DNA from 3 places in the Streptomyces sp. NPDC101776 genome. Region 2 is predicted to be linked to each of the others. Evidence: riboswitches for the same ligand, from Rfam matches in the RefSeq annotation. Region 2 holds a riboswitch; each other region holds the start of a gene.

Region 1 (9,561 bases), on a different contig from region 2:
GCCCGCGTTGTCGTTCGAACTCCCCTGCGTCTCCGACGACTTGGACCCTTCGGTCTTCGTGTCGGCCTTGGGGACCGACACGGCGGTCGTCAGATCACCGGGGTCGGTGGTCTGGGTGTCGGTGGGCTCGGGGTCGTCGGCCCCGGTGTCCGGCGCGCTCGTCGCGGGATCCGCGGAGGGCTGGTCACCGGAGTTGCCCCCGTTGCCGCCGTTCCCTCCGTTGCCGCCATTCCCCTCGTCGCCGCCGTTGCCGGCGTTCCCGCCGGGCTCGTCGGACGCGGTGTCGGTGGGCGCCGCCGTAGCGGTGTCGGTCGCCGTCGGGGACGCCGTCGGCTCACCCGAGCCGCCACCCGCACCCTGGCCGCCGCCAGAACCGCCACCCGAACCGCCGCCGTTGCCCGAACCGTCACCCGAACCCGGGTCGTTGTCCGTGCCGGCGCCGCACTTCTCGCCGTTGTTGATGCAGTTGACCATGTCCTTCATCAGGCCCTCGTCGAAGACGTTGATGAAGTCGCCGTGGTCCGTGACGGGCTTGTGCTGCTGCTCGGGGAAGGAGTCCACCGCGAACAGCGGGGTCGTCTTCCCGCCGTCCTGGAGGCTCGGCGCGTCGACGTCGTAGACGATCCGCTGCACCAGTTGCGGGATGGCCTCGAAGCCTGCCGGGCAGGTGCCGTCGGCGGCCTCGAAGGCCACGTGGGTGCGGTGGTTGGCGCTGTCGATGTTGCGGCCGTCCCAGCAGCTCTGGAACTTGAAGGTGCGCACCACGTCACTGCCCGCCGGGCACAGCGGGTACTTGTCCTTGAGCTGGCGATCCTCGAACCCGGTGCAGCTCCAGGAGGCGTTGGCGTTGGCGGGGCCGTTCACGAAGGCCTTGGCGTCGCCGGTGATGATGCGTAGCAGGCGCGGCATCGCGACGACCTTGCTCTGCGGGTTGCCGACGAAGGTCAGCGTGGCCGCCTTCGCGGTCACGATCTGACCGGAGTTGCCCTCGGTGCCACCGCCGGGCTTGTCGGCGTCCTGCTCCTGCTTGCCGTTCTGCAGGCGCAACACGGGCCAGTAGTAGGTGGACTTGTCGCCCGGGTTCTCACAGCTCGTGTCGGCGTTCGCCAAGTCCTGGTCGCTGGCGAAGGCGTTGTTGGACTGGTTGCCGATGTAGTCGTGGAAGTGGTGGGCGCCGTTGGTGACGCCGGGGGCGACGATCACGTTGTCGGAGTTGAACAGGCCGTTCTCGTTCACCCCGCAGGCGGTGACGAACGTGCCGCGGGAGGCATTGGCCTGTTCCTGCGGAGCGTTCACGTTGGGCTGTACGGAGGTGATGTCCGCGTAGTCCGAGGCGACGGGCCCGTTGGTGGACTGCTGGTTCCCCTGCTGCTGGCCCTGGCCGTCGCCCTGCTGATCCTGGCCGCCTTGGTCCTGGCCGCCCTGGTCGTCACTGCCCTGGTCGTCGCCGCTGCCGTTCTGGTCACCGTTCGTGGGGGCGATCAGCGTGCAGCCGGCGAGCGCGTCGAGTCCCTCCGGGCGGTCGCCGACCCGTGCGATGGCGTCGCCGATCCGCCCGAGGGTCGCGGCCCGCTTCTCCTTCAACGGATTCATGATCGCGTTGTCGGCGAAGGAGGCGTCCTGGCGTATGGACTCCGTCGAGTCCTTCAGTTTCTGGTAGGCCTCGGTTATCTGCTGGTCCAGAAGCGCGAGTTGGTTGTCGACCTCGGTCTTGGCCTCGTCGGGGACCGTCGTCAACTGGGTGCCCACGTCCGGGCAGTCGATCGTCGCGCCGTCCGACGCCGCGTCCGGAGTGCCCTGCTGGACCGAGTCATCGCCCCAACCGCCTTCGGACGCCGACGCGTAGACGTTCGCCGCCACCAGTCCTCCGCCGCCCAGCATCAGGGCGACTGCTGCCATCGTCGCGCGTCGTGCGCCCGTGGGGCGTCTGCGCGTGTTGCGTGCCAAGGAAGTTGCTCCTACACGTATCGGTCGGCCCGGATCGTCCCGGCATGGAAATCCCCCGACCTAATACGGAACCGGACCGCGATGTGTTCAACCGTCCCGAAAATTCATAGCGACCTCATATGGATCATCCGACCCGGCGGGCCCATGAACCCTCGACGCACCAGGTGAAGTGCCTGAGGGAGGTAAAGGTCACAAAAACGTATCGGACATATCGCGCTTCAACCTTCACACGAGGCACACACGTTGGCTAAGTTGGCGCTCAGGCCGTACGACCTACTCCGGCGATCAGCGCCGGGCCGCGCGGCTTGCGCCGAGTCCGGTGTGTCGCTTGCGGCAACCGGAGCCGGGGACCCAACCGACTTGGGGTGAATCGGCCCAACTGTCCTTCCGGACAAGGGCCGTAGGGCAAACCTTCCGTGATCGCCGCCCGAACCCGACAGCTAACTCGGTAGGCGCGATACGGAAGGAGCACGTCTGCCATGCCGGCAGAACGAGGTACGCGCACCGGAGGCAGTGGCCCCACCGTGGAAGACCGACCCAGCCGTGACGAAGTCCAGCGGCGGATCAACTCCCTTTACGACAGGGCCGAGACGGCCACCGGGAACTACAACGCCACGCGTGCGATGTCCGGGAAACCGCGCAAGCGCGTCGAGTCCCGCCCCAGTGCGCCGCGTCCCTCCGACCCCGCGATCGATGCCGTCACCCGGCAGTTGTTCGACCGCGCCCGCGCTCAGGTGGGCCCGACCGTACCGGCGATCCTGCCGCCCGGCAGGACTCCCGCCCGCCCGGCGGCGTCCCGGCCCGAGCGGTCCGAGCGACGCCCCGAGGCCGAGGGCGCCGGCCGCGCACTCGAAGCGCAGCCCGGCCGCGCCGTGGCCGAACTGACCGCGGGGACCACAGCCGCACCGGAGCTCGCCGCGCCGCAACTCACGTCCCCTGTGGCGGAGTTGACGGCAGGGCCGATCGCCGCGCTGCCTCCCGCCGTACCGCAGGCACCGCAGCAGCCGCAGCTGGCTCAGGTCCAGATGCCTCAGATGCCTCAGGCGACCGTTCTCGACCTGCCGCCCGTGCCGGCCATCGAGGTGCCGCCCACGCCCGTCGTGGCGCCACAGCAGTTCGCCCCCGTGGCCGCCCCGGCGCCGGTCTTCGACCCGCTCACCGCGAGTCTGGACCTGCTCCCCTACATCGCCGCACCGCGCACCGACTCCGCCCCGGCGGGCGCCACTTGGCCGCCCCCGGAGACGGCCTGGCCCACCCCGGAGGCCACCTGGTCCACCGGACAGGTCCCCATGGCGACCGAGCAGCAGATGTGGTCGACCGGGCAGATACCCGTGGTGGCCGAGCAACCGGCTTGGTCCACCGGTCAGTTCCCGGTGGCGGCCGAGCAACCAGCCTGGTCCACCGGTCAGTTCCCGGTGGCGGCCGAGCAACCGGCTTGGCCGACCGGGCAGTTCCCCGCGGTGACCGAGCAACCGGCCTGGTCCACGGGCCAGTTCCCCGCCGTCACCGAGCAGCAGACCTGGTCCACCGGACAGATTCCGATGGTGCCCCAGCAGCCCGCCGGCCAGACCGCCTGGTATACCACGCCGGAACCGGACTGGCGCCCGCCGCAACAGGAGTGGCAGCCGCCCGCACCGGCCCCCGAGGTCTCCTTCGCAGCGGCCCCGGCCGTCGCCCCCCAGCTCGCGCCGCCCGTCGTTCCGGCCATGGCACCGGAGATCATCCTCCCCACGGCCCCGGCCATGAGCCCGATGACCACCACGGCCGCACCGGACGCCGGCACCAGCAAGACCGCCACCGCGCTCGCCTTCGCCCGTACGCAGATCGGCAAGCCGTGCCTGTGGGGCGCCGCGGGACCGGACGCCTACGACTGCTCCAGCCTCACCCAGGCCGCCTGGAAGGCCGCGGGAGTCCTCCTCCCCCGCACCGCCCAGGAACAGTCCGGTGCGGGCACGCTCGTCCCGCTCACGGACATCCGCGCCGGCGATCTGATCTTCTTCTACGACAGCATCGACCACGTCGGCCTCTACACCGGCAACGGCCTGATGATCCACGCGCCGAGCCCGGGCACGCCGATACGCGAGGAGTCGATCTTCTACGCGGGTGCCGCCGCCATCAGGGGCGCCGTACGGCCCGCCTGATCCGGTCGGGGCCGGGCATTTCCCGGCCCCGACCGCACACCTCGGGACACTCCCGGCCAACCGCGTCGTCGACCCGTACGAGTGGTGCATCCTGGGGCACGGTCGTAGCGTCGGGAGAGACACGACGACCGCGCCCCGGCAGGCGGGCCACCGCCGGTGCGGGTGCGGGGCGACGAGGACGAACAGGCGGCCGGGAGCGGACATGTACAAACACACCATGGTGGGCGTCGTCACGCTCTGTGCCGCCGCCCTGCTCGGGCCGGCCGTCGCGACTTCGTCGGCGGCCCCGGCCACCGCGCCGACGACCGCCCACCGGCAGCTCCAGGACCCCGTGCTGGTCGACTGTCTGTGGCATCCCGAGGTGCGCCCCACCGACTTCATGCTCGCGTGCGGCGACGGCAACAGCCGCCTCACATCGCTGCGTTGGACGGAGTGGAACGCCAACTCCGCGACGGCCACGGGCGTCAACGTGGTGAACGACTGCAAACCCTATTGCGCGGTGGGCAAGTTCCACTCGTTCCCGGTGACCGTCCGGCTCGACTCCACGCAGACCTGGAAGCGGCATCCGCAGGTGCGGCAGTACGGCGAGATCACCCTGACGTACACCGGCGCGCGACCGGACAAGTTCCAGCACACCGTGACCTACCCCCTGTGGAACTGAGTCAGAGCGACAGTTCCACCACCAGCGGCCGGTGATCGGAGATCTCCGTCCGCGGCGCGCCCACCGTCCCCACGGCACCCTCGCCGAGCCCCGACGTCATGATGTGGTCGAGCTGGACGAGCGGCCGGTGCGACGGGAAAGTCGCCCCTCGGGCCGAACTCCGCCAGCCGCGCGGCGCGGTGGCGTTCAGGGTGAGCCGGGGAAGGGCGCCGAAGAGGTTGAAGTCGCCCATCAGCACCCGGGGTTGGGGCAGATCGGCGATCCAGCGGCGCACGGTGCGGAGTTGGCCGATGTTCCAGCCCGGCACGAACGAGAGATGCACGGCGACGACGGTGAACGGGCCCCGCGGACCTTCCAGTACGGCGGCCAGGGCGGCCCGGGCCTGATCCCGGGCCAGCACCGGTGCGGCCCGCCCGGCGACCCGCAACGGCATGCCGAAGGGCGCCGCCGGGAGCCGTAGCGCCCGCCACTCGTGGACCGGGAGCCTGGACAGCAACGCCAGCCCGTGCGAAGGGACTTCGGGCCGCCCGGCACCGGGGCCGTAGACGCGCATCCCGGGTTCGGCCGGGTCGAGGACCCAGCCCCGGCCCGGTACGGAACGGCAGTGCAGCGCCGTCGCGTAGCGCCAGTCGCGGGCGCCCATCGCACCGGCGGCGACCGCGGCCTGATCGACACCGCCCGACCGCTCCTGGAGACAGTCGATCTCCTGGAGCGCCACCACATCGGCGTCCAGGGACGCGACGGCCTCGGCGAGGGGCGCCGAGGGATCGCCGGGGGCAGCGGGCTTCGGGCGGCCGTCCGGCTGGATCTCCCGACCGTGCAGCACGTTGAACGTCGCGCATCTCACCAGTAAGTCACCCATGATCAGCGCGCATTGTACGGAGTCCGCCTGTGGGAGGGGCTTCGCGGGCTCCCCCACTCCGAAAATGTACTTGCGTAACTCAAGCAATACGCTATAGTTGAGTAAGTCAAGCAAACTTACGCGGCCGCATCACAGGGGCGCAGCGTACGGAGCGGATGGAGACCGCCATGGACGACGCGCCCCGGACCCCGGCCGCCCCCGGTCCGCTCGCCTCCTTCGCCCGGTTCGTGGCGCTGGGCGGCGGTGTCGGGCTCCTCTCCAGCGGCGCCGTGGCCCTGCTGGCCGAGCAGGTGCCCTGGGCGCTGGCGAACGCGCTGATCACCGTCGTCTCCACCCTCCTGTGCACGGAACTGCACGCCCGCTTCACCTTCGGGTCGGGCCGGTCCGCCGGATGGCGCCAGCACTGGCAGTCGGCGGGCTCGGCAGCGGCGGCCTACGTGGTGACCTGCGCCGCGATGCTCGTTCTGCACCTGGTGCAGTCGTCGCCCGGGATGCTGACCGAGCAGTTCGTCTACCTCGGTGCTTCGGGGCTCGCCGGTCTCGCCCGCTTCCTGCTGCTGCGCCTGTACGTCTTCGCCACCGGACGCGACCGGGCGACCGTGCCGGAGCAGAAGAGCGCGAGCGGGACGGTGTTCTCGCCGGTGCCGGTTCCGGTGCGGACGAACGCCCCGCGCCCCGCGAGGACGTCCACGGCGGCGCACAGGGCGTGGGAACTCCGGCGCCGCGATCTTGCTCCCGCAGGCGCCTTGTAGCGGCGGGCGTACGTGCCCGACTCCCGCCGGCCTCCGCCGATGACCGGCTACGCTGACCGTTTCGACATCGGAGGCGGCGGGGGCATGTTCGGAAAGCGACTGATAACAAGCGGACTGGCAGCAGTTCTGATCGGAGCGCTCAGCGCATGCGGCGGCGGGAGCGGGGGCGGGGACAACGCCGGCACGCGATCCGCCTCCGGCTCCGGTCAGAGCAGCACGAGCACCACGCAGAAGGCTCAGCCGACCCCCGACACCGTGACCGGACTCCGCGACTCCGTCCGTCACCTCGCCAAGCAGACGGTGAAGGCCACTCGGCCGCACACCGTCACGAAGTGCGCGCCCGCCACCAAGCAGGTCCGGCACACGTCCAGTTCGGGATCGGGCAGCAAGAAGAAGACCCGCACCTGGTACACCACGAAGCAGTACCGGAAGTGCGCGAAGGTGCACAGTGGAACCGAGACGTACACCAGGATCGTCCGCAAGGAACGGTGGTGCGTGAGCCTCGACGACGTCGGTGGCGACACCGCCAGGGACGACGTCTGGTATCAGGTCACGCGCGCCGCCTACGACGCGGCACGCGGTATGGACGAGCACGCGCGCGTGGAGGTCACCCCGACCGGCACGGGCTGCTGAGACCGCGGTCCCACGACGCGGCACCGGAACGAATTGCGAATCGGGCGCCCGTACTTCGAGTCATTTCGTGATCACACACGTACCTGCGGACATGGGCGCCCAGCGCCGACCAGCCACGTCACCGACTCGGAGAACAGGCACCCCATGAACGCATCCGCACCGAACAGCCCCACCGCCGACGCCACCGCGCAGATCGGCGTCACCGGCCTGGGTGTGATGGGCCGCAATCTGGCCCGCAACTTCGCCCGCAACGGCTACACGGTCGCCGTCCACAACCGATCGCCGCACCGCACCCACGAGTTGATGAAGGAGTACGGCGACGAGGGCGCCTTCGTCCCGGCCGAGACGGCGGAGGAGTTCGTGGCCGCGCTCGAACGGCCCCGCCGCCTGATGATCATGGTGCAGGCCGGTCCGGCCACCGACGCCGTGATCGACGAGTTCGCCGCGCTGATGGAGCCCGGCGACATGATCATCGACGGCGGCAACGCGCACTTCGCCGACACCCGCCGCCGCGAGGCCGCCCTGCGCAAGAAGGGCCTGCACTTCGTCGGCGCCGGGGTCTCCGGCGGCGAGGAGGGCGCGCTGAACGGGCCGTCGATCATGCCCGGCGGTTCGGCGGAGTCGTACGCCGTGCTGGGCCCGATGTTCGAGTCCGTCAGCGCGAAGGTCGACGGGGAGCCCTGCTCCACGCACATCGGGACCGACGGCGCCGGGCACTTCGTCAAGATGGTGCACAACGGCATCGAGTACGCCGACATGCAGCTCATCGCCGAGGCGTACGACCTGCTGCGCCAGGTCGGCGGCTACTCCCCCGCCGAGATCGCGGACGTCTTCCGCCGCTGGAACGAAGGCCGGCTCGGCTCCTACCTGATCGAGATCACCGCCGAGGTCCTCGCCCACACCGACGCCGAGACCGGCAAGGCCTTCGTCGACATCGTCACCGACGCGGCCGGGCAGAAGGGCACCGGCCGCTGGACCGTGCAGACCGCGCTGGAGCTGGGTTCGCCGGTCACCGCGATCGCGCAGGCCACCTTCGCCCGTGCCTCCTCAAGCCAGGGCGACCTGCGTGCCGCCTACCGCGGACTGCCCGGCGGCACCACTCCCCCGCTGAGCCGCACCGAGGCCGACCGGTTCACCGCCCAGGTGGAGCAGGCGCTGTACGCCTCGAAGGTCATCGCCTACGACCAGGGCTGGAAGATGATCCAGGACGCGGCGACCGAGTTCGACTGGTCGATCGACCTCGCCGCGGTCGCCGGGATCTGGCGCGGCGGCTGCATCATCCGCGCCTCCTTCCTCGACCGCATCCGGGCCGCGTACACGGCCGACCCGGGTCTGGTCAGCCTGCTCGGCGAGGAGGAGTTCGCGCGGGAGATCGGCGACGCGCAGGTCCCCTGGCGCGAGGTGGTCGCCTCGGCGGCCCGCCGCGGCATTCCCGTCCCGGCGTTCTCCGCCGCGCTGTCGCACTACGACACGCTGCGCGCCGACCGGCTGCCGGCGGCCCTGCTCCAGGGCCAGCGCGACTTCTTCGGCGCCCACACCTACGGCCGTACGGACCGCACCGGCGCCTTCCACACGCACTGGTCGCGGCCCGGCCGCCCGGAGACGACGGCCTGAGCCGTGCCGACATGACATCCCGGCCCCTCTGCTCAGGCAGGGGGGCCGGGCGCGTGTGCGGCGGGCGAGCCCGTGCTGTCGCGTATGACGAGTTTCGTGGGCACGAGCGTGGTGCCGTGCTCGTCGCCGCGCTGCCGCATCCGCCGTAGGACACCCTCCACGCACAGGCGTCCGACCTCGGCGAAGTCCTGGTGGACGGTGGTCAGGGGCGGCAGGAAGGAGCCGGCCTCGGGGATGTCGTCGAAGCCGATCACGCTGACGTCCTCGGGGATGCGCCGGCCGCGCTCGTGCAGGGCCCGCAGCAGGCCCAGCGCCATCTGGTCGTTGGCCGCGAACACGGCCGTACACTCGGCCTGTTGGGCCAGTTCCAGGCCTATGCGGTAGCCGGACTCCGCGGACCAGTCGCCGCGTACGACGGGGGGCACGGGCCGTCCCGCGTCGGTGAGTTCGGCGCTCCAGGCATCCGCGCGGCGCTGGGCCGCGAAGGACTCCTGGGGTCCGGCCAGGTGCCAGACCGTGCGATGGCCGAGGTCGAGGAGATGGCGTACGGCGGCCCGCGCCCCGCCGTTCTGGTCGGTGTCGACCACGCTGTAGCGGTCGCCCGCGTCGGAGTCGGCGACGACGACCTGGACATGGGGCGGCAGCGAGATGGTCGCCGCGTCCAGGAGGTGGACCTCCATGATGGCGATGACGGCGTCGACGGCGAGTTCGCCCAGCCGGGAGAAGGCTCCGCGCACCTCGTCCTGGGTGGGCACGGCGACCGGCAGCAGCGTCACGGCGTAGCCCTCGTGCGCGGCGGAGGTGGCGATCGCCTCCAGGGTGCGCATGTTGCCGGTGGTGGAGAGGTTGAAGGTGATCACGCCGATGGTGCGGAACTCACCGCGTTTGAGCGCGCGGGCGGCGCTGTTGGGCCGGTAGCCCAACTCCTTCATGGCGGCGAGGACTTGCTGC
Region 2 (9,561 bases):
TCAAGCCACACACGACAGCCCACCGGACACAACCCGCACACGACAGCCGACCGCGCTCAACCCCCCAAGAAGGCGACCGCGCCCAGCCCACTCACCGCAGGCACCCAAGGTCAACCCACGCAACACAGCCGACCGAGCACACCCCGCCCACGACAACCGACCGCGCCCAGCCCACTCACCGCAATCGCCCAGGGTCAGCCCACGCAACACAGCCGACCGAGCACACCCCGCCCACGACACCCGACCGCGCTCAACCCGCCCAACGCGGCCGACCCCCTCACCCAGCCCGGTGCACCACCGCGTCGCACATCTCCAGCAGCGCGACCTTCGCGTCGCACTCGGGGAGCGGGGCGAGGGCCGCGCGGGCGTCCTCCACGTAGCGGACGGTGTCGCGGCGGGCCTGTTCCAGGGCCGGGTGGGCGCGGAGGCGGGTGAGGGCCTCGGCGAGGCGGGCGTCGTCCGTGAGGTCGGAGTCGAGGAGTTCGCACAGGGCGCGGTCCTCGGCCAGCCCGAGCCGGTCCGCCCGCTCGCGGAGCCGCAGCACCGGCAGCGTGGGGATGCCCTCGCGCAGGTCCGTGCCCGGGGTCTTGCCGGACTCGTGGCCGTCGGAGGCGATGTCCAGGACGTCGTCGGCGAGCTGGAAGGCGACGCCGAGCCGCTCGCCGTACTGCGTGAGGACGTCCACGACCGTGTCGTCGCAGCCGGCCATCATCGAGCCGAAGCGGCACGCGACCGCGACCAGGGAGCCGGTCTTGCCGCCGAGCACGTCGAGGTAGTGCTCGACCGGGTCGCGCCCGTCGGAGGGGCCGGCGGTCTCCAGGATCTGGCCGGTGACGAGGCGTTCGAACGCCTCGGCCTGCACGCGGACCGCCTCCGGCCCGAGGTCGGCCAGCGTGTGCGACGCGCGCGCGAAGAGGAAGTCGCCGGTGAGGACCGCGACCGAGTTGCCCCAGCGGGTGTTGGCGCTCTCCACGCCCCGGCGCACGGCCGCCTCGTCCATGACGTCGTCGTGGTACAGCGTGGCGAGATGCGTCAGCTCGACGACGACCGCCGAGGGCACCACACCCGGCGCGTACGGGTCGCCGAACTGCGCGGCGAGCATCACGAGGAGCGGCCGGAACCGCTTCCCGCCCGCGCGCACGAGGTGCTGAGCGGCCTCCGTGATGAAGGGGACCTCGCTCTTGGTGGCTTCGAGCAGACCCTCCTCGACTGCCGCCAATCCGGCCTGGACATCGGCTTCCAGAGCCTGGTCCCGCACGCTCAGCCCGAACGGCCCGACGACGGTCACGAGGGGTCTCCTGTCTGCTGGTGTCCCTGGGCGGTCACACGGTTTGTCGATAGGTCGCTGGCATCACTCAAGTCAGCGTATCCGGTCGGCTTTCGATCACCCATGCCGCCCACCCCGTCCAGCAGGGGCGGTATCGGATCATGACCGGTATGTTTTTGATCACCTGATAAGAACGGATATTTGTCGACTTACGCGGAAGCAGTGGATCGTGTCTCGAACCGCCCTGGAAGCCGAGCCCGACGACAAACCGCCTCCCGAGGACGACCACGCCTTCTTCGGCCAGCCCAAGGGGCTGCTCACGCTCTCCGGACTGGAGGTCTGGGAGCGCTTCTCGTTCCTGGGCATGCAGGCCATCCTCGTCCTCTACTTCGCGGATACCGTCGCGCACGGCGGCATGGGCATGTCGTCCGGAACGGCCGCATCCGTATCGGCAGCCTACGGAACACTGGTCTATCTCGTCTCGGTCGCGGGCGGCTGGCTCGCCGACCGCATCCTCGGCTCGTACCGCGCGGTGCTGTGGGGCGGCATCCTGATCGCCTGCGGCCACTACGCGATGGCGGTCCCGACCTCCACCATGACCTGGGTCGGCCTCGGCCTCATCAGCGCCGGCACCGGCCTGCTCAAGCCCAACGTCGCCACCATGGTCGGCAGGCTCTACCGCACCGACGACGAGCGCCGGGACGCCGGTTTCGCCCTCTACTACATGGCGATCAACATCGGCGCCTTCGCGGGCCCGCTGATCACCGGCCGGCTCGGCGACCACGAGGGCTGGCACTGGGGCTTCTCGGCCGCCGCGGTCGGCATGACCTTCGGGCTGATCCAGTACGTCGCCGGACGGCGTCACCTCGCGGGCCGCAAGAACACCGCGGAGTTCGCACTCGCACCGGACGCGCTGCGCCGCGCGGTGCGGCTCATCGTCGTAGGCATCCTGGCGGCCGCCGTGCTCGCGACCGCGCTGGCCCTCGCCGGCCGGCTCACGATGGGCCGCTTCGTGGACCTGCTCACCGTCATCTCGGTCATCGCGCCCGTCGTGTACTTCACGGTGATGTTCACGAGCCCGCGGGTGACCGTCGACGAACGCGGCCGACTGCGCCCGTACATCGTGCTCTTCCTCGCCTCGACGGTCTTCAACTTCATTCTCTTCCAGGCCTATTCGACGATGATGCTGCTGGCCGCGTCGAACGCCGAGACGACCATCCTGGGCTTCGACTTCCCCGCGAGCCGGTACGCAAGCGCGCTCGGCGCCTTCGAGGTCGGGCTCGCGCCCGTCGTCGCCGCGCTCTGGGTCCGGATGGGCCGCCGCCAGCCGCACGCCTCCAACAAGATCGCGATCGGCGTCGTACTCGGCGGCCTCTCCTTCCTCCTGATGGTCCTGCCGACCAGCGGGCACAGCGGCGACGCCTACCGCATGTCGGCCTGGTGGATCGTCGGCTCGTACTTCCTGCTCGGCCTCGGCGACATCCTCCTGGAGACCTCCGGCATGTCCGCCACCACCAAGCTCGCCCCGGCCGCCTTCTCCAGCCAGACGATGTCCCTCTGGGTCCCTCTGGTTCCTGTCCCTCGCGCTCGCGAACGGCATCCAGGCCCAGACGGTGAAGCTCTACGACGACGTCTCCAAGCCGGCCTACTTCGGCGTCAACGGCGCGATCGCGGTGGCCGCCGGCCTCGCGGTGATGGCCGCCGCGCCCTGGCTGCGCCGCACCATGCACCCGGTCCACTGAAGCCCACACAACCCCAGGGGGCACGCTCATGCGCATCCGTACGTCCTTCCCCCACGAGACGACCCATGAGGACCTCCGCATCCCCCTTGCGGACGGAACACGCCTCTACGCGCGCGTGTGGCGCCCGCTGACGGACGAGCCCGTGCCCGCGCTCCTCGAATACCTCCCGTACCGCCTGACCGACTGGACCGCGCCCCGGGACGCCCAGCGCCACCCCTGGTACGCGGGCCACGGCTACGCCTCCGTCCGCGTCGACGTGCGCGGCCACGGCAACAGCGAGGGCGCACCCGGCGACGAGTACGACGCCCAGGAACTCGCCGACGGCGTCGAGGTCGTCAACTGGCTTGCCGCGCAACCCTGGTGCACCGGCAAGGTGGGCATGTTCGGCATCTCCTGGGGCGGCTTCAACTCCCTCCAGATCGCGGCCCTCGCGCCGGAACCCCTGAAGGCGATCGTCACGGTCTGCTCGACCGACGACCGCTACGACAACGACGTCCACTACATGGGCGGTTCGGCCCTCGCGGTCGACCTGCACGCCTGGGCCGCCACGATGCTCGCCTTCGTCGCACGTCCGCCGGACCCCGAGTACGCGGGCCTGGTCTGGCGCGACCTGTGGCTCAAACGCCTCGAACAGATCGACCCGTTCATCCACACCTGGCTCGCCCACCAGATCCGCGACGACTACTGGAAGCACGGCAGCGTCTGCGAGGACTACGGCGCGATCCAGGCGGCCGTCCTCACGGTCGGCGGCTGGCACGACCCGTACCGCGACACGGTCCTACGGCTCGTCCACCACCTCCCGCCCGACCGGGTGCGCGGCCTGATCGGCCCGTGGTCCCACCAGTACCCGGACCGGGGCCTGCCGCCGGGCCCCGCGATCGGCTTCCTCCAGGAGACCCTCCGCTGGTGGGACCACTGGCTGAAGGCCAAGGACACGGGCGTCACCACCGACCCACTGCTGCGCGCCTACGTCAGCGACTCGCATCCCCCGGCCACGGTCTACGACACCCTGCCGGGCCGTTGGGTCGGCGAGCCCGCGTGGCCCTCGCCGAACGTGAAGACGACGACGTACGGCCTCCGGGGCGCACCCGTGATCGTCCGCTCCCCCATGCACACCGGTGTGGACGCGGGCCGTTTCTTCCCCTTCGGGAACGACGCCGACCTGCCGCCGGACCAGCGGGACGAGGACGCGCGCTCCGCGTGCTTCGAGTTCGAGGTGCCGGCCGAGACATGGGTGCTGGGGCGGCCGAGGGTACGGCTGCGGCTGACGAGTGAGGTGGAGCGCGGGCAGGTGATCGCCCGGCTGTGCGACGTAGCCCCGGACGGCGCCTCGACGCTGGTCACCCGGGGTGTGCTGAACCTGTCGGCGCGGCACGGACGGGACCGGGCGGTGCCGTGGACTCCGGGTGCCACGGAGGACGTGACCTTCGAGCTGAACGGCATCGGGCACGCGTTCCCGCCCGGGCATCGCATCCGGCTCGCGGTGTCGTCGGCGTACTGGCCGTGGATCTGGCCGCAGCCGGAGTCGGCGGCGGGGTTCACGCTGGACCCGGAGGGGAGCGCGCTGGAACTGCCTGTGCGGGAGCGGGAGTTGACGGCCGGGATTCGCTTCGAAGAACCCGAGGAGGCGGCGCCGCTCGGGGTCAACTACCCCGCCACGCTGGACGAGCCCCGCCCCGAGCGTCTGGTCGTACGGGATGTGGCGAAGGGCGAGTGGCGGCTGGAAGTCGACCCCCGGTACGGCGGCACGCGCGTGTATCCGGACGGCCTGGAGTTCACCGAGGACGCGCTGGAGACGTACACGATCGACGAGGACGACCCGTTGTCGGCGCGTACGCGGTCCGACTGGTCGATCCGGCTGCACCGGCCGGAGCTGGGATGGGACACGACCGTGCGGACGCGGTCCGAGATTACTTGCGACGAAACGGACTTTATTAGCTCCAATGAGGTCATCTGCACCGAGGGTGAAGAAGTGATCTTTCATCGCACATGGGAGAAAAGGATTCCGAGAACTGCCAGTTGAGGCCGAATGCCCGATTTGCCGTTCTTAATCCTCCCGTGAGTTGGGTCACGCGTTTCTGTGCGTGACCTGTGTTCCTGTGTGTTCGCGTTTCCCCTTGCGGCGATTGCCAGTTGACCCTTGGCTCGCGCAAAGGATCAAGTGCCCCATACGCCTCAGACCAAGGTCAATAGGGGTGAGGTGTGATTCCGCCACTTGTTCCGGACATGTGCTCTCGCATAGTTTCCCGGCCTGTCGGGTGGAACGCCGAATCCTGCCGCCGCCCGATATCCCAGTCACGAACATCTCGCACGGCAGGAGCGGGGGAACCAGGTAAGTCGCCGGACCGGTCATGTCGACCGGGACGGCTTGGGGTTAAGTCACGTCCGTGAGGGCGCGGCCGGGCACCTCCCAGCCCGAACCCGACAGCTCACCTCGCAGGCGACGGAGAGGAACCTCGTCATGCCTGCATCCGCTCAGTCCCGCCGCACCCGTCTCTTCCGCACGCTGGCCGTCGCCGGTACGGGTGCCGCGATCATCGCCCTGCCGATCGTCGGGGCGACCACCGCCTCGGCGGCCACGACCTCCACGACCACCGCCGCCGGGTACTCCAACACCCTTGACGGGTGGATTCGTGAGTCCCTCGCGATCATGGCGCAGAAGGGGATTCCGGGGACGTACAACGGGATCTACCGGAACGTGATCCGTGAGTCGTCCGGCAACCCGTACGCGATCAACAACTGGGACTCCAATGCGGCGGCCGGTACGCCGTCGAAGGGGTTGCTCCAGGTGATCGACCCGACGTTCAACGCGTATCACGTGGCCGGGACTTCGTTCGATTCGTATGACCCGGTCGCGAACATCACGGCTGCGTGCAACTACGCGGCGGCGGTGTACGGGTCCATCGACAACGTGTACGGCGCCTACTAGAAACCGGCGGCGAACAGCAGTCTTTCGAGGACGACGGCGATGCCGTCGTCCTCGTTCGACTTCGTCACCTCGTCGGCCACTGCCTTGAGTTCGGGGTGGGCGTTGGCCATGGCCACGCCATGGGCCGCCCAGTCGAACATCGGGATGTCGTTCGGCATGTCGCCGAAGGCGATGGTGTCCGAGGGGGTCAGGCCCAAGTGGCGGGCGGCGAGGGCGAGGCCTGTTGCCTTGGTGATGCCCAGTGGCTGGAGTTCGACGGTGCCGGGGCCCGACATGGTGACCGAGGCCAGGGAACCGACCACCGAGCGGGCCGTTGCCGCCAACTCGTCGTCCTCCAGGGCCGGGTGACGGAGCAACACCTTGCTGATCGGTTCGCACCACAAGTCGTCGCGCTTCCCCACCCGCACCGCGGGCAGCGTGGGGTGCGGCATCAAGTAGCCGGGCTCGATGAGCGTGAGGCCGTCCACTCCGTCCTGGTCGACCGCCGCGTACACCTGGCCCACCTCCGCCTCGATCTTGCCGAGCGCGGTCTCCGCCAACTCCCGGTCCAGGGTGACCGACCAGAGCAGACGGTCCGCGCCGGCGTCGTACAACTGCGCGCCCTGTCCGCACACCGCGAGCCCCCTGCTGCCGAGGTCTTCGAGGAGCGGTCGCACCCTCGGGGCGGGCCGGCCGGTGACGACGAGGTGCCGGGCGCCGGCCGCTGTCACCCTCGCGAGTGCGATGCGGGACCGGTCGGAGAGTGTGTCGTCGCCGCGCAGCAGCGTTCCGTCCAGGTCGGTGGCGATCAGTGCATATGCGAGGGGTGCGGCCATGATCAGAGAATACGGATGGAACGCCCCACCGACTCGACACGAACCGGACGGCTCCTGCCTTCACATGCGTCGACCCGTGTTCCGGTTGCTTTGACAGTTACGGCGGTTATGCCGACTCCCGGATCACCAGTTCGGTGGGCAGGATCACGCCGGCCGTGTCCTCGCCGGCGATCTGCGCGAGGAGCATTCGCACCATTTCCGCACTGATGCGGTCGTAAGGCTGGCGCATGGTCGTGAGGGCCGGAGTGATGGAGGTCGCCGCCGCCGAGTCGTCGAAGCCTCCGACAGCGATGTCATCCGGGACCGAACGGCCGGATTGTTGAAGGGTGTTGACCACTCCGAGGGCCATCAGGTCCGACGCCACGAATACCGCGTCTATGTCGGGGGCCTGCGTGAGGAGTCTGCGGGCCGCCTCCTCGCCTCCCGTGCGGCGGTAGTCGCCCTCCACGACGAGGGTCGGGTCGTGCGGGAGGCCCGCCTCCGCGAGGACGTCCCGGTAGCCGGCCAGGCGGTCCGGGCCGCCGGGGGCGTCCAGCGGGCCGGTGACCATGGCGATGCGGCGTCTGCCCCGGGAGATGAGGTGGCGGACCATCTCCTGGGCGCCGTCGCGGTCGGCGGCGGCCACATAGCTGTACTTGGACGCGGTGCCGAGCGGCTTGCCGCAGCCCACCAACGGGATCCCGGCGTCCCGGAGTTCGGCCGCCACCGGGTCGCCGCTGTGGTTGGAGACGAGGAGGACGCCGTCGACGTGGCCCGAGGTGATGTACCTCGTGAGGCGGCGGCGTTCGTCCCGTGAGGAGGCCAGCATCAGGAGCAGCGGGATGTCGTGGCGGGCCAGGTGTTCGGTGCAACCCCGCAGCAGGACATTGAAGTTGGGGTCCTCGAAGAACTTCTCCTGCGGCTCGGTGAGGAGGAACGCCACCGAGTCCGACCGCCCGGTGCTCAGGGAGCGGGCGTGCCGGTTGACGACGTAGCCCGTCTTCCTGATCGCCGTCTCCACGGCGGTACGGGCGGCCGGAGAGACGTAGTGACCGCCGTTCAGGAACCGGGAGACGGTCCCCCGGGAGACCCCTGCCTCCCGGGCGACGTCGTGGATGGTGGGCGGTTTACGGCGTCCGTTCGGACTGGTGGTCATGGTCCTCGTTCTGCCGGTTCAGTGCGGTGGGGGGAGGCACAGCTCAGTACTCACAGCTCACGCCTTGACCGATCCGCTCAGCAGGTCCAGGGACCAGAAGCGCTGGATCACCAGGAAGAGCGCGATCAGCGGCAGGATCGCGAGGAAGCAGCCCATGATGACCAGGGTGTAGAGCGCCGGTTGGGAGGCGCCCTGGGTCAGCAGGGTGTAAAGGCCCAGCGTGATCGGGAACTTGGTGTCGTCCGCGAGCATCACGTACGGCAGCAGGAAGTTGTTCCAGATGCCGACGAACTGGAACAGGAACACCGTGATGAGCCCCGGCATCATCATCGGCACCGCGATCCGCGAGAAGATCCGCCACTCGCTCGCACCGTCCATGCGGGCGGCCTCGAGGAGTTCGGTGGGGACGGCGGCCGCCGCGTAGATACGGACGAGGTAGACGCCGTAGGGAGAGAGGATCGACGGCAGGAGCATCGACCAGTACGAGTCGGCCAGGCCCGTCTTGGACAGGAGCAGGTACTGCGGGACCGTCAGGACGATGCTGGGCACGAGCACGCCCGCCAGCATCAGCTTGAAGACGAACTCCCGTCCCTTGAAGGCGAATCGGCCCAGTGCGTAGCCGCCGGCGGCCGAGACCGCGGCGGAGAGCAGGGCGCCGAAACCCGCGTAGAAGAGGGAGTTGGCCATCCACTGCCAGTAGATGCCGTCCCGGTAGGAGCTCAACTCCTTGAGGTTGGCGAGGAATCCGGTGCCCGGGGAGAACGTGAACGTGGAGAAGAGCTCGCTACGGCCCTTGGTCGCCGCGATGACGACCCAGATCACGGGGACCAGGCAGTACAGCGAGCCGAGGATCAGCACCAGGGTCGGCACCCACGCGGTGCGCTTCGGCTTGCTGAGGCCCTGGTTGGCGTCGGCGGTGAGGGTGAGGGGGGTCATGCCCGGTCCTCCCGGGTGTAGCGGTCGGAGACGCGGAGCAGCGTGAAGGAGACCACGAAGGTCGCCAGGGCCAGCACCACCGCGGTGGCGGAGGCGCCGTAGATGTCCGACCTGAGGAAGGCGGCGTCGTAGATGGCCATCAGCGGACTCCAGGAACCGGAGAGGCCGTTGGTCAGCGGCTTGAGCGCCATGGGCTCGGTGAAGACCTGGAGCGTGGCGATGACCGAGAAGAAGAACGTGAGCACGAGGGAGGGCAGCACGATCGGGATCTTGATCCGCAGGGCGATCTTCAGGTCGGACGCGCCGTCGATCTTCGCGGCCTCGTAGATCTCCTGCGGGATCGCGCGCAGCGCGGTGTAGATGACGATCATGTTGAAGCCGGTGCCGCCCCACACCGCGATGTTCGCGAAGGACAGGTAGAGGTTGCCGCCGTCGAACAGGTCGGGCTGCGGGAGGTCGAACTCGCGCAGGAGGTAGTAGAAGGGGCTGACCGCCGGCAGATAGAGGAAGCCCCACATCAGGGCGGCGATGATGCCGGGGACGGCGTACGGCAGGAAGATCGCGAGCCGGGCGAACTTGGCGCTGCGCGCCTGCGGGGTGTCCAGCATCAGCGCGAAGACCAGCGCCAGACCGAGCATCGTGGGGATGACGATCAGGCCGTAGCCGAAGGCGCGCAGGACGCTGTGGCCGAACTCGGAGTCGTGCAGGACGTCGGTGTAGTTGCCCAGGCCGTTCCA
Region 3 (9,561 bases), on a different contig from region 2:
GCACGGCGGCTGGCCCGCGAGTACGCCCGCCACCGCCTCGGCCGCCCGGCGGGCCGCTCGGTGGCCCAGTACGAGGCGTACGCGACCACCCTGGCGGTCCTGCGGCACCGGGCCGCGCGAGGCCGCACCGGCGCCGAATTCGTCGTACGGGAAAGGGAGTTGCTGCACGAGCTGTGGCTGCGCCGGGAGGTGGCGCGGCCGGCGCTGGACTACGCGGCGCGGCGGACGGCGCCTCCGGTGCCGGTGGTGGTGCCGCCGTGGCCGCCGGTGTACGGGTCGTACGGGACTTCCCTGTACAACCCGTACCGGTCCTGACGGCCCTCAGGTCTCAGGCAGAGGCGTCCGTCAGCTTCGCGATCTCCGCGTCCGTCAGCTCCAGTTCGGCCACGCCCAGCAGCGCGGGGAGCTGGTCGACCGTGCGGGCGGAGGCGATCGGGGCCGCGACCGTGGGCTGGGCGGCGAGCCAGGCGAGGGCGACCGTCGCCACGGGCGCCTCGTGGGCCTGGGCGACCTCGTCCAGGGCGCTCAACACCCGCCGGCCGCGCTCCGATTCGAGGTACTGCGCCGCGCGACCCGCCCGCGGGCTGTCCACGGTCGTACCGGGGCGGTACTTGCCGGTGAGGAAGCCGGCCGCCAGCGAGAAGTACGGCAGGGCGGAGAGGCCGCCGCGTTCGGCGACGTCCCGCAGCTCGCCCTCGTAGGTGTCGCGGGAGACCAGGTTGTAGTGGGGCTGGATCGCGACATAGCGCGCCAAGCCCTCGCGGTCGGAGAAGTCGAGGGACGCCTGAAGGCGCTCCGGGGAGATGTTGGAGGCGGCGATGTGCCGCACCTTGCCCGCCTTCACCAGCTCGTCGAGCGCGCCGACGATCTCCTCGACCGGCACCTCGACCTGGTCGAAGTGCGGGTAGTAGAGGTCGATGTAGTCGGTGCCCAGGCGGCTCAGCGAGGCGTCGGCCGCGGCCTTGATGTTGACGGCGGACAGGCCCGGGTACTCGGGGTGCTGGCTGACCTTGGTGGCGATGACGACGTCGGAGCGGTTGCCGCGGGCCTTGACCCACTTGCCGATGACGGTCTCGGACTCACCGCCCTTGTTGCCCTCGACCCACGCCGTGTACGAGTCGGCGGTGTCGACGAAGTTGCCGCCCGCGGCGGTGTAGGCGTCCAGCACGGCGAAGGAGGTCGCCTCGTCGGCGGTCCAGCCGAAGACGTTGCCGCCGAGGTTCAGCGGGAAGATCTCCAGATCGGAACGGCCCAGCTTGCGAAGAGAAGTCATGCTCTACGACAACAGCCGGGCCGGAACCGGATATTCCAACAGCCGGGTCAGGGGTTGAGGCCCTTGCTGCGCAGCCAGGGCGCCGGGTCGCTCGCGGTGGCCGCGCCGTTGATGTGGACCTCCAGGTGGAGGTGCGGCCCGGTCACGTTGCCGGTGGCGCCCACGCGGCCGATGACGTCGCCGGTGGCGACCTTCTGCCCGACGCTGACGTTGATCGAGGACTGGTGGCAGAACCACAGCTCGGTGCCGTCGTCGAGGGTGAGGATCGTGCGGTAGCCGTAGGAACCGGCCCAGCCCGCCTCGGTGACCGTGCCGCTGTGGATGGCCTTGATCAGCGTGCCGGTGGGCGCGGCGAAGTCGAGTCCGGTGTGGTAGCCGGAGGACCACATCGAGCCGGCCTGGCCGAAGGTGCCGGTGATCGTGTACGAGACGACCGGAAGCGTGTACTGCTTCGCCAGCGCGGCGAGCTTCACGGCCTCGGCCTTCTTCTTGGCGGCGGCCTCCGCGGCCTTCTTCGCGTCGGCGGCCTTCTTCGCGGCGTCCTTCTCGGCCTTGGCGGCAGCCGCGTCGACCTGCTTGGCGACGGCGGCCTCGGCGGCGGCCTTCGACTTGCCGTCGACCTGGAGCTGCTGGAGCTCGGCCTGCTCCATGATCCGGTTGCGCAGCAGCTCACCCGCGTCCGGGGCGCCCTTGGCGGCCTCGGTGGTGGTCACGCCGACGCTGCTGAGCGCGGTCGCGGAGCCCTTGGGGGTGCTGGAGGAGTCGTCCAGCAGATGGCCCACGGAGGGCAGGTCCGGAATGGAGATGGAGACCGGCGGCTTGCCGGTGTTGGCGCTGGCCATACCGCCGGCGCTGACGGCGGCTATGACACCGACGCCCAGGACGGTGGAGCTGCGGGCGAATCCTCCGCCACCACGCTGCTTGGCGACACGGTGCTTGCCGCGGTTGGGAAGGACGGACTCCGCGCTGGGATTCCACTCCTCCCAGGGGCCCTCGTCGGGGCGGTAACCGCCGTAGACGACAGGGGCTTCAGGGGCAGCCTGGTTGGACGCCACGTGGGCGTGCTCCTTTCCTTCCTTCTCGCCTACCGGGTTAGCTGACGGGTTCGGAGCAGGAAGGTCTCCTACGCGCGTCAACCTGCCGTGTTGCCACGGCTGTCGACGAGCGATTCACCCCAAGGGATGGTTCCCCGGTTCCCTTGCGGGATTCGGCGCGTGCGCGCGGAGCTGTCTCTTGTGACGGCTGGGACGACCGCGCTGCGTTATCGAACGTTAATAGACACAGGCATCCCTTTCCAAGCCGTTCCGCTTGATCATTAACCTTTCCTTGCTGGACGAACGGCCCACCACCGGCGAAAAACGGGCGAGTTGGCCAAGTCTCAGAATTCCCACAGGTATTGACGGGATGTCAGTTGTTATGCGGAGGGCGGTCGGCCGATCACCACCCGTGACAACGGTCATGGATGGCGTACGGCGATCATCGCCATGTCGTCCGTCATCCAGCCCCCGGAGTAGCGGCGCACCTCCTTGGCGAGGATGTCGAGCAGCGCCTCGGGGCTGCGGAAGGTCCGGCCGGCCAGCCGCTCGCCGGGGTCGTAGAAGACACCGCGGGCGTCGCGCGCCTCGGACAGCCCGTCGGTGTACACCAGCAGCGTGGCCCCGCCCGGGAACGCGAACTCCTCGGCGCGGTCCGGCCAGACCCCCAACTCGCCCATTCCCAGGGGCAGTGCGGGCTCCTTGACGAGCAACGTGCCCACGGTGCCGTCCTCGTGCAGGAGCAGCGGCGGCGGGTGCCCGCGGTCGACGATCCGTACGACGCCGTCGCCGTGCGGGAGTTCGGCGAGGACGGCCGTGGTGAACCCCTCGAACGCGTCGAGCCCGTCCCGCCGGGTGCCCTCGCGCGTCAGCGCCCGCTCCAGCCGCTCGGCGACCGCCTCCAGGGTGGCCTCCTGCTCGGCGGCCTCCCGGAACGCACCGATCACCACGGCCACGGCGGCGACCGCGCCCATGCCCTTGCCGCGCACGTCGCCGACGACCAGCCGCACGCCGTGCGGGGTGTCCTGCACCGCGTACAGGTCGCCGCCGATGAACGCGCCCTCCTGCGCCGCCTCGTATCGTGCCGCGATCGCGAACCCGCCGATCCGCTCGGCCGGTTCGGGCAGTACGGCCCGCTGGGCGGCCTCGGCGATCTCGCGCGCGGAGGCGAGCTGTTCGCTGCTGCGGCGGACCAGGAGGTTGATCAGGACCGCGAGGACGGCGACCGTCGCCACAGTGGCCGCCTCGGTGACCGCGTCCATGTGGAAGACGATGCCGAGCCTGAGGTGGACCACGAGACCGACGAGGAAGGCGGCCAGGCCGGTGAGCACGGTGCCGCGCCGCGAGTAGAGCGGGGCGGCGACGAGCGGGGCGGCGGTGAAGAACGGGGCCGCCGTGAAGTTCTGCGGGGTGAAGTAGTCGTAGCAGGCGCCGACGACCAGCAGCAGCGGGGGCAGGCGGCGGACGAAGGCGAGGGTGCGGGGGTTCGGGATCCGGCGTCCCTCGTCGAGGACGGGACCGAGGCCCGGGTCGGGCACGGGATCGCCGAGGAGGCGCCCACCGGCTCGCACGTACGGACCCTCCTCCACGCGTCCAGTTTTTCCCGGTGGCGGGAGGGCGGCGAGCGGGGCGGGCCAATCGGGGCGGGAGAAACACCAGGGAGGACAGCGGGCAGAAACACCAAGGGCCGGAATCCATTTCTGGATTCCGGCCCTTGGCCTTAGTAGCGGGGACAGGATTTGAACCTGCGACCTCTGGGTTATGAGCCCAGCGAGCTACCGAGCTGCTCCACCCCGCGCCGTTGTGATTGCAACTATACGCCATCCGCGGGGTCCGAAGTCACACGGGTTTCAGTCGGCGGTGTTCCCGGCGTGCGTGAGGGTCTCCCAGGAGACGAAGAGGTCGTCGCTGCCGGCCGGCCTGCTCTGCTCGGCGAGCTTGTGCGCGGCGGGCACCTTCTCGCCGAGCCGGCCCTCCAGGTGGTTGAGGGCGACCTCCAGGTCGGGCCCCATGTTCCGGTCGACCTTGCCGCCGCACAGCCAGGCGGGCGCGGGCTCGCCGAGCTGGTAGCGGGCGTGCAGGTCGAGGGCCGCCTTGAGCCGGTCCTTGACCCCGTCGTAGAGGTCGACGCCCTGGTGCCAGGCGGTCTCGGCGATGTGGGCGGAGGCCGCGAGCGAGTAGCCGACGTGCTTGAAGTTGCGGCAGGTCTCCTGGGCGACGCCGTCCTTGAAGGTGGTCTGCTTGAACCAGTACGTCGTCAGCTTCTGCGGGGTGGTGAGCTTCGACCCGACCGGGGCGAGCGGCACCTTGCCGTCCTTGGCCAGGTAGAAGTAAGCGGGCACGCGGTCGCGGAAGCGCTTGACGGCGGCGTCGAAGGCCTTGTGGTCGTCGAGGAAGACGGCGATGCCGATCGCCGCGTCGGTCATCGCGAGGTCCCAGTTGCCGTTGTAGTCGGGAAGGTTCTTGGTGACTTCCGGCTCGTAGGCGGTACGCAGCATCGTCCCGAACCGCTCGACCCGGTCAGCCGGCCACCCGGCACCCGGCGCGTACCGCACGATCTCCGCCGCCCGCGCCCAGGTCGAACCGGCCCACGCGGTCTGCAGCCCGGCGTCGTCGGAGGTGTGCTCCTTCATCTTCGCCGACCAGTCGTCCATGATCTCCCGCGCCTTGAGCGCGTGGTGCTGCTTCCCGGTGATGCTGAACAGCAGGGCCTGCGTGTACGCCGCGATCGCGTCCTCGCGCTCCTCGACGCACCCGTGCGCGGCCTTGCCGTTCCAGGGGCAGTCGACGTCCGCGACCGGCTTCGCCGTGTACTTGTACGACCCGTACTTGCTGTCCCGCATCCCGAAGTACGCCTTCAGCCAGGGCTGCTTCCCGGCGGCCACGTTCTGCCGTACGGCGTCCAACTGCCCCTTGCTGACCAGGACTCCGGGGTGCGTGAACGCCGCGTCGGCGGGCAGGGCCCGCGCCATGGTCCGGGTACCGGTGTCCGCCGCCCCGCACGAGGCGAGAAGCCCTACGACCACGGTCGCGCCCAGCACCGCGACTGCCCTCATGTCCTACCTCCGCCTTGTCCGCACCGGTTCAGTGCGAGCGTGACCCGGTGAGCGGTGGTGCGCAGGATCTGATGGGCCGGTCGTGCGTCCACAGGGTGTGGATCAACCGAGCAGATGCCCGTTCGGCGCCTTCGCCCGCTCCTCGTACTCCGGGAGTACGACCACGGAGACCCCCTGCGCGGCCAGCGCACCGCTCCCGTCCGCGTGAGCCACGAACGTGTCCGGCTCGCGCCAGGCGGTCACCACCCGGCGTACGCCCGCGTCGAGGATCAGGCGGGCGCAGGGCTTGGGGCGGGAGGCGCGGTGGGTGCAGGGTTCGAGGCTGGTGTAGACCGTGGCGGTGGGGAGGCGGGGGTCGGCCGGGTCGAGCTTGGCCAGGGCCGCCTCCTCCGCGTGGACCACCGGGTCGCCGGCCTCGCGGGAGTGGCCCCGGGCGAGTTCCGTGCCGTCCTCGGCCACCACCACCGCGCCGACGCTGAACGCCGTCTCCGAGGGCGGGCAGTCGGCGGCCAGGTCGCAGGCGAGGGCGAGCCAGTGGTGGTCGGCGGCGGCGGGGAGGTCGCCGGTGCCGGGGGCGGTGGGTGCGTAGCGGATGAGGACGACGTCCTCGATGGGGCGGGTTTCGAGGAGGCGGAGACGGCCTGCCTGGTACGTGCCCGGGCCGAAGAGGCGCGGGGCGTCCGGGGTGCCCACGAAGAGGGGGGACACGACGAGTTGGAGTTCGTCGGCCAGGCCCTGCTGGAGCAGTTGGGTGTGGATCGTGCCGCCGCCCTCGACCATCAGACGGTCAACTCCCCTTACAGCGTGCAGGTGTTCAAGAAGCCGCCGCCAGTCGAGTTCGGGGCCCAGGGCGAACACGTCTGCGGCGAGGCCGAGTTGACGGGCCCGCTCCGCGCCCTTGTCCGTCGTGAAGACGAGTTTGTCGCCTCCCGTGTGCCAGAAGTTGGCGCTCGGGTCAAGGTCGCCGGAGCCGCTGACCGTGACCTTGAGGGGGTATTCCGGCTTGCCCGCGGCGGTGCGGGCGGCTCGGCGGGCCGGGGAGTTGACGAGCAGGCGGGGGTTGTCCGCGCGGATGGTGCCGGCGCCGATGAGGATCGCGTCCACGGACGCCCGGACCTCGTCGACCCGGTCGAAGTCGGCCGGGCCGGAGAGGAGCAGCCGGTCGGGGCCGGTGTCGTCGAGGTAGCCGTCGAGGGAGACGGCGGCGGACAGCAGGACGTACGGGAAGGACATCGACGCGCTCTCTCTGGAGGCGGGCGGGGCTCGGTGGATCGGCGGAGCTTGGTGGAACAGTGGGGCTTGGTTCAAGTTTGAAACAAACCTACACTGGGGGCATGACGACCCGCTGGCTCACCGCCGAGGAGCAGCGCGCCTGGCGCGCGTACATCGCCGCGACGCACCTCCTGGAGGACGCGATCGACCGGCAGCTCCAGCAGGAGGCCGGCATGCCCCACCTGTACTACTCCATCCTCGCCAACCTCTCCGACGTACCGGACCGGCGGCTGCGGATGACCGACCTCGCCGAGAAGTCGAAGATCACCCGGAGCCGGCTGACGTACGCCGTGACCCGGCTGGAGAAGGACGGTCTCGTACGGCGTGAGGGGTGCCCGTCGGACAAGCGGGGCAGCACCGCGATCCTGACCGACGCGGGGATGGACGTCCTGGAGCGTACGGCGCCGGGCCATGTCGAGACCGTCCGCGCGGCGATCTTCGACCATCTCACCCCGGAGCAGGTGGGCCAGCTGGAGGAGATCAGCACCCGGATCGGGCGGGCGCTGGAGACACCGGAGGACGTTCCGTGGCGCCGCCGCTCCACACCTTCGTGTTCGTAGGCCGGCTTCGCGTCCCCTCTTCGTGACCCGTCCCACAAAGCTGTTGCTTCAAATTTCAAGCATGAGGTAGTGTCCGTGATCGTGGATGTGCTTCAAAACTGAAGCACATCCCGATATCTGCCGCCTGACCACGGAGACCCGCATGCCCGACTTCCCCGCCGCCACCCCGCGTGCCCGCGTCCGGGTACCGCTGCGCTTCCAGGACGGCTACGGCGTCGACGCCGAACTCGTCACCTTCCACGGCCTGACCGACGGCCAGGAACATCTCGCGGTCGTCCTCGGCGACCCCGCCCCCGGCACCACCCCGCTGGTCCGGCTGCACTCCGAGTGCCTGACCGGCGATGTCTTCGGGTCGGCCCGCTGCGACTGCGGACCCCAGTTGCGCGAGGCCGTCGAGCGCATAGCCGAGCGCGGCGGTGTCCTGCTCTATCTGCGCCAGGAGGGCCGGGGCATCGGCCTCTACAACAAGCTCGACGCGTACGCCCTCCAGGACCAGGGCCTCGACACCTACGCCGCGAACACCGCGCTGGGCCTGCCCGAGGACGCCCGTGACTACACGGCCGCCGCGCAGATGCTCACCGCCCTCGGGATCACGTCCCTGGACCTGCTCTCCAACAACCCTGACAAAGCGGACCAGTTGCGCGGTCTCGGCATCGACGTGCACGACCGGGTGCCGACCGGTGTGTTCACCACCCCGCACAACGTCCGCTATCTACGCGCGAAGGTCCTCCAGACCCACCACACGCTCCCGCTGGGCCAGTTGACAGAGCTGAACGTGGGCTGAACGTGGGCTGAACAGGGGCCGGGCCGGGCGGCCATGGTGTAGCGGGCTACACCATCCATTCGGGAGAGCACTCCCTCGTGCCGGAGAGCGGCCGGCGGAAGGCTTGAGACCACGATCACGCACTTGATCCGGATCTCGACCGACCGCCGACGTGGAGGCCTTCCCCAGCCATGGCTACTCTCCTTTATCACTTGGGCCGCGTGGCCTTCCGGTGGCGCTGGTTCGTCACCTTCCTGTGGGTGGCGGTCCTCGGCGCCGTCGGATTCGCCGCCACCAAGGCCCCCGCCGCCCCGGACGACGGCTTCACGATGCCCGGCATCGAGTCGCAGAAGGCCTTCGACCTGCTGGAGCAGCGCTTCCCCGGCACGGCGGCGGACGGCGCGAGCGCCCGGATCGTCTTCGTCGCCCCGAACGGCGAGAAGGTCACCGCGACCGAGAACAGGGCGGCGATCGAGAAGCTGGTGACGGAGGCGGCCGACGGTTCCCAAGTCGCCTCCACCGTCGACCCGTTCACCGCGAAGGCGGTGAGCACGAACGCGACGACGGCGTACTCCACCGTCACCTTCAAGGTGAAGGCCGACGACCTCACCGACACCGCCAAGACCCATCTGGAACGGGCCATCGACACGGCCAGGGACGCGGGTCTGACCGTCGAGGTCGGGGGTGACGCGCTCGCCACCCAGCCCGCCGCCGGCGGCAGCGCCGAGGCGATCGGCATCGCGATAGCGGCCCTGGTCCTCCTGATCACCTTCGGTTCGCTGGCCGCCGCCGGTCTGCCGCTGCTCACCGCGATCCTCGGTGTCGGCATCAGCATGTCCGCGATCCTCGCCCTGGGCAGCGCCTTCGGCCTCTCCGAGACCACCGGCACCCTCGCCACGATGCTCGGCCTCGCCTGCGGTATCGACTACGCGCTCTTCGTCGTATCGCGCTACCGCGAGGAACGGGCGAAGGGCCACGCACCGAGGGAGGCGGCCGGACTCGCGGCCGGTACGGCTGGTTCGGCGGTGGTGTTCGCCGGGCTGACCGTGGTCATCGCCCTGGCCGGTCTGTCCGTGGTCGGCATCCCGATGCTGACCAAGATGGGCCTGGCGGCGGCCGGCGCGGTCCTCCTGTCGGTCCTGATCTCTCTCACCCTCGTCCCGGCGCTCCTCGGCTTCTGGCCGAACAAGGTCCTGTCGCGAGGGGTCCGCAAGGGCACCCGGCGCGGGAAGCGGAGCACGGAGAACAACGGCGGCAGCCGCTGGGCCCGGCTCGTCGTCCGCCGCCCGATCCCCGTCCTGTTGCTCGGCGTCGTCGGCCTCGGCGCGATGGCCCTCCCCGCCCTGAACCTCCAGCTCGGCATGCCGGGCGACGAGGCCAAGTCCACCTCCACCACCGAACGCCGCGCCTACGACGACCTCGCGAAGGGCTTCGGCCCCGGCTTCAACGGCCCCCTGACCATCGTCGTGGACGCCAAGGGAGCCACCGACGCGAAGAGCGCCGTAGCGACGGTCTCGAAAGAGATCGCGGCCACCGACGGAGTGGTCTCCGTCTCACCGGCCCGCTTCAACTCGGCAGGCGACACCGCGGTGTTCTCCGCGAC

What was found. A riboswitch is a leader RNA that binds a small molecule or an ion and turns the genes downstream of it on or off. The one in region 2 is predicted to bind cyclic di-AMP.
Region 1: it holds a riboswitch for cyclic di-AMP, as region 2 does, so the genes downstream of both, ACIRRY_RS24480 (NlpC/P60 family protein) here and ACIRRY_RS25690 (transglycosylase SLT domain-containing protein) in region 2, are expected to answer to the same signal.
Region 3: it holds a riboswitch for cyclic di-AMP, as region 2 does, so the genes downstream of both, ACIRRY_RS15205 (M23 family metallopeptidase) here and ACIRRY_RS25690 (transglycosylase SLT domain-containing protein) in region 2, are expected to answer to the same signal.

Annotation. Positions count from the first base shown of each region.
Region 1 covers NZ_JBIWMV010000007.1:384,267-393,827, reverse strand. The annotation lists gene ACIRRY_RS24485 (DUF1996 domain-containing protein) at 1-1,899, opposite strand, end outside; cyclic di-AMP (ydaO/yuaA leader) riboswitch at 2,246-2,418, shown strand; gene ACIRRY_RS24480 (NlpC/P60 family protein) at 2,427-4,088, shown strand; gene ACIRRY_RS24475 (hypothetical protein) at 4,291-4,749, shown strand; gene ACIRRY_RS24470 (endonuclease/exonuclease/phosphatase family protein) at 4,751-5,611, opposite strand; gene ACIRRY_RS24465 (GtrA family protein) at 5,779-6,363, shown strand; gene ACIRRY_RS24460 (hypothetical protein) at 6,619-6,996, shown strand; gene gndA (NADP-dependent phosphogluconate dehydrogenase) at 7,141-8,610, shown strand; gene ACIRRY_RS24450 (LacI family DNA-binding transcriptional regulator) at 8,643-9,561, opposite strand, start outside.
Region 2 covers NZ_JBIWMV010000008.1:225,133-234,693, forward strand. The annotation lists gene ACIRRY_RS25675 (polyprenyl synthetase family protein) at 278-1,288, opposite strand; partial or broken gene ACIRRY_RS25680 (peptide MFS transporter) at 1,497-3,009, shown strand; gene ACIRRY_RS25685 (CocE/NonD family hydrolase) at 3,038-5,032, shown strand; cyclic di-AMP (ydaO/yuaA leader) riboswitch at 5,264-5,465, shown strand; gene ACIRRY_RS25690 (transglycosylase SLT domain-containing protein) at 5,471-5,938, shown strand; gene ACIRRY_RS25695 (HAD family hydrolase) at 5,935-6,753, opposite strand; gene ACIRRY_RS25700 (LacI family DNA-binding transcriptional regulator) at 6,860-7,888, opposite strand; gene ACIRRY_RS25705 (carbohydrate ABC transporter permease) at 7,946-8,824, opposite strand; gene ACIRRY_RS25710 (carbohydrate ABC transporter permease) at 8,821-9,561, opposite strand, start outside.
Region 3 covers NZ_JBIWMV010000004.1:20,330-29,890, forward strand. The annotation lists gene ACIRRY_RS15195 (PrsW family intramembrane metalloprotease) at 1-315, shown strand, start outside; gene ACIRRY_RS15200 (aldo/keto reductase) at 329-1,273, opposite strand; gene ACIRRY_RS15205 (M23 family metallopeptidase) at 1,321-2,328, opposite strand; cyclic di-AMP (ydaO/yuaA leader) riboswitch at 2,340-2,496, opposite strand; gene ACIRRY_RS15210 (PP2C family protein-serine/threonine phosphatase) at 2,730-3,878, opposite strand; tRNA gene ACIRRY_RS15215 (tRNA-Met) at 4,032-4,105, opposite strand; gene ACIRRY_RS15220 (alginate lyase family protein) at 4,158-5,363, opposite strand; gene ACIRRY_RS15225 (dihydrofolate reductase family protein) at 5,466-6,596, opposite strand; gene ACIRRY_RS15230 (MarR family winged helix-turn-helix transcriptional regulator) at 6,698-7,195, shown strand; gene ribA (GTP cyclohydrolase II) at 7,338-7,979, shown strand; gene ACIRRY_RS15240 (MMPL family transporter) at 8,150-9,561, shown strand, end outside.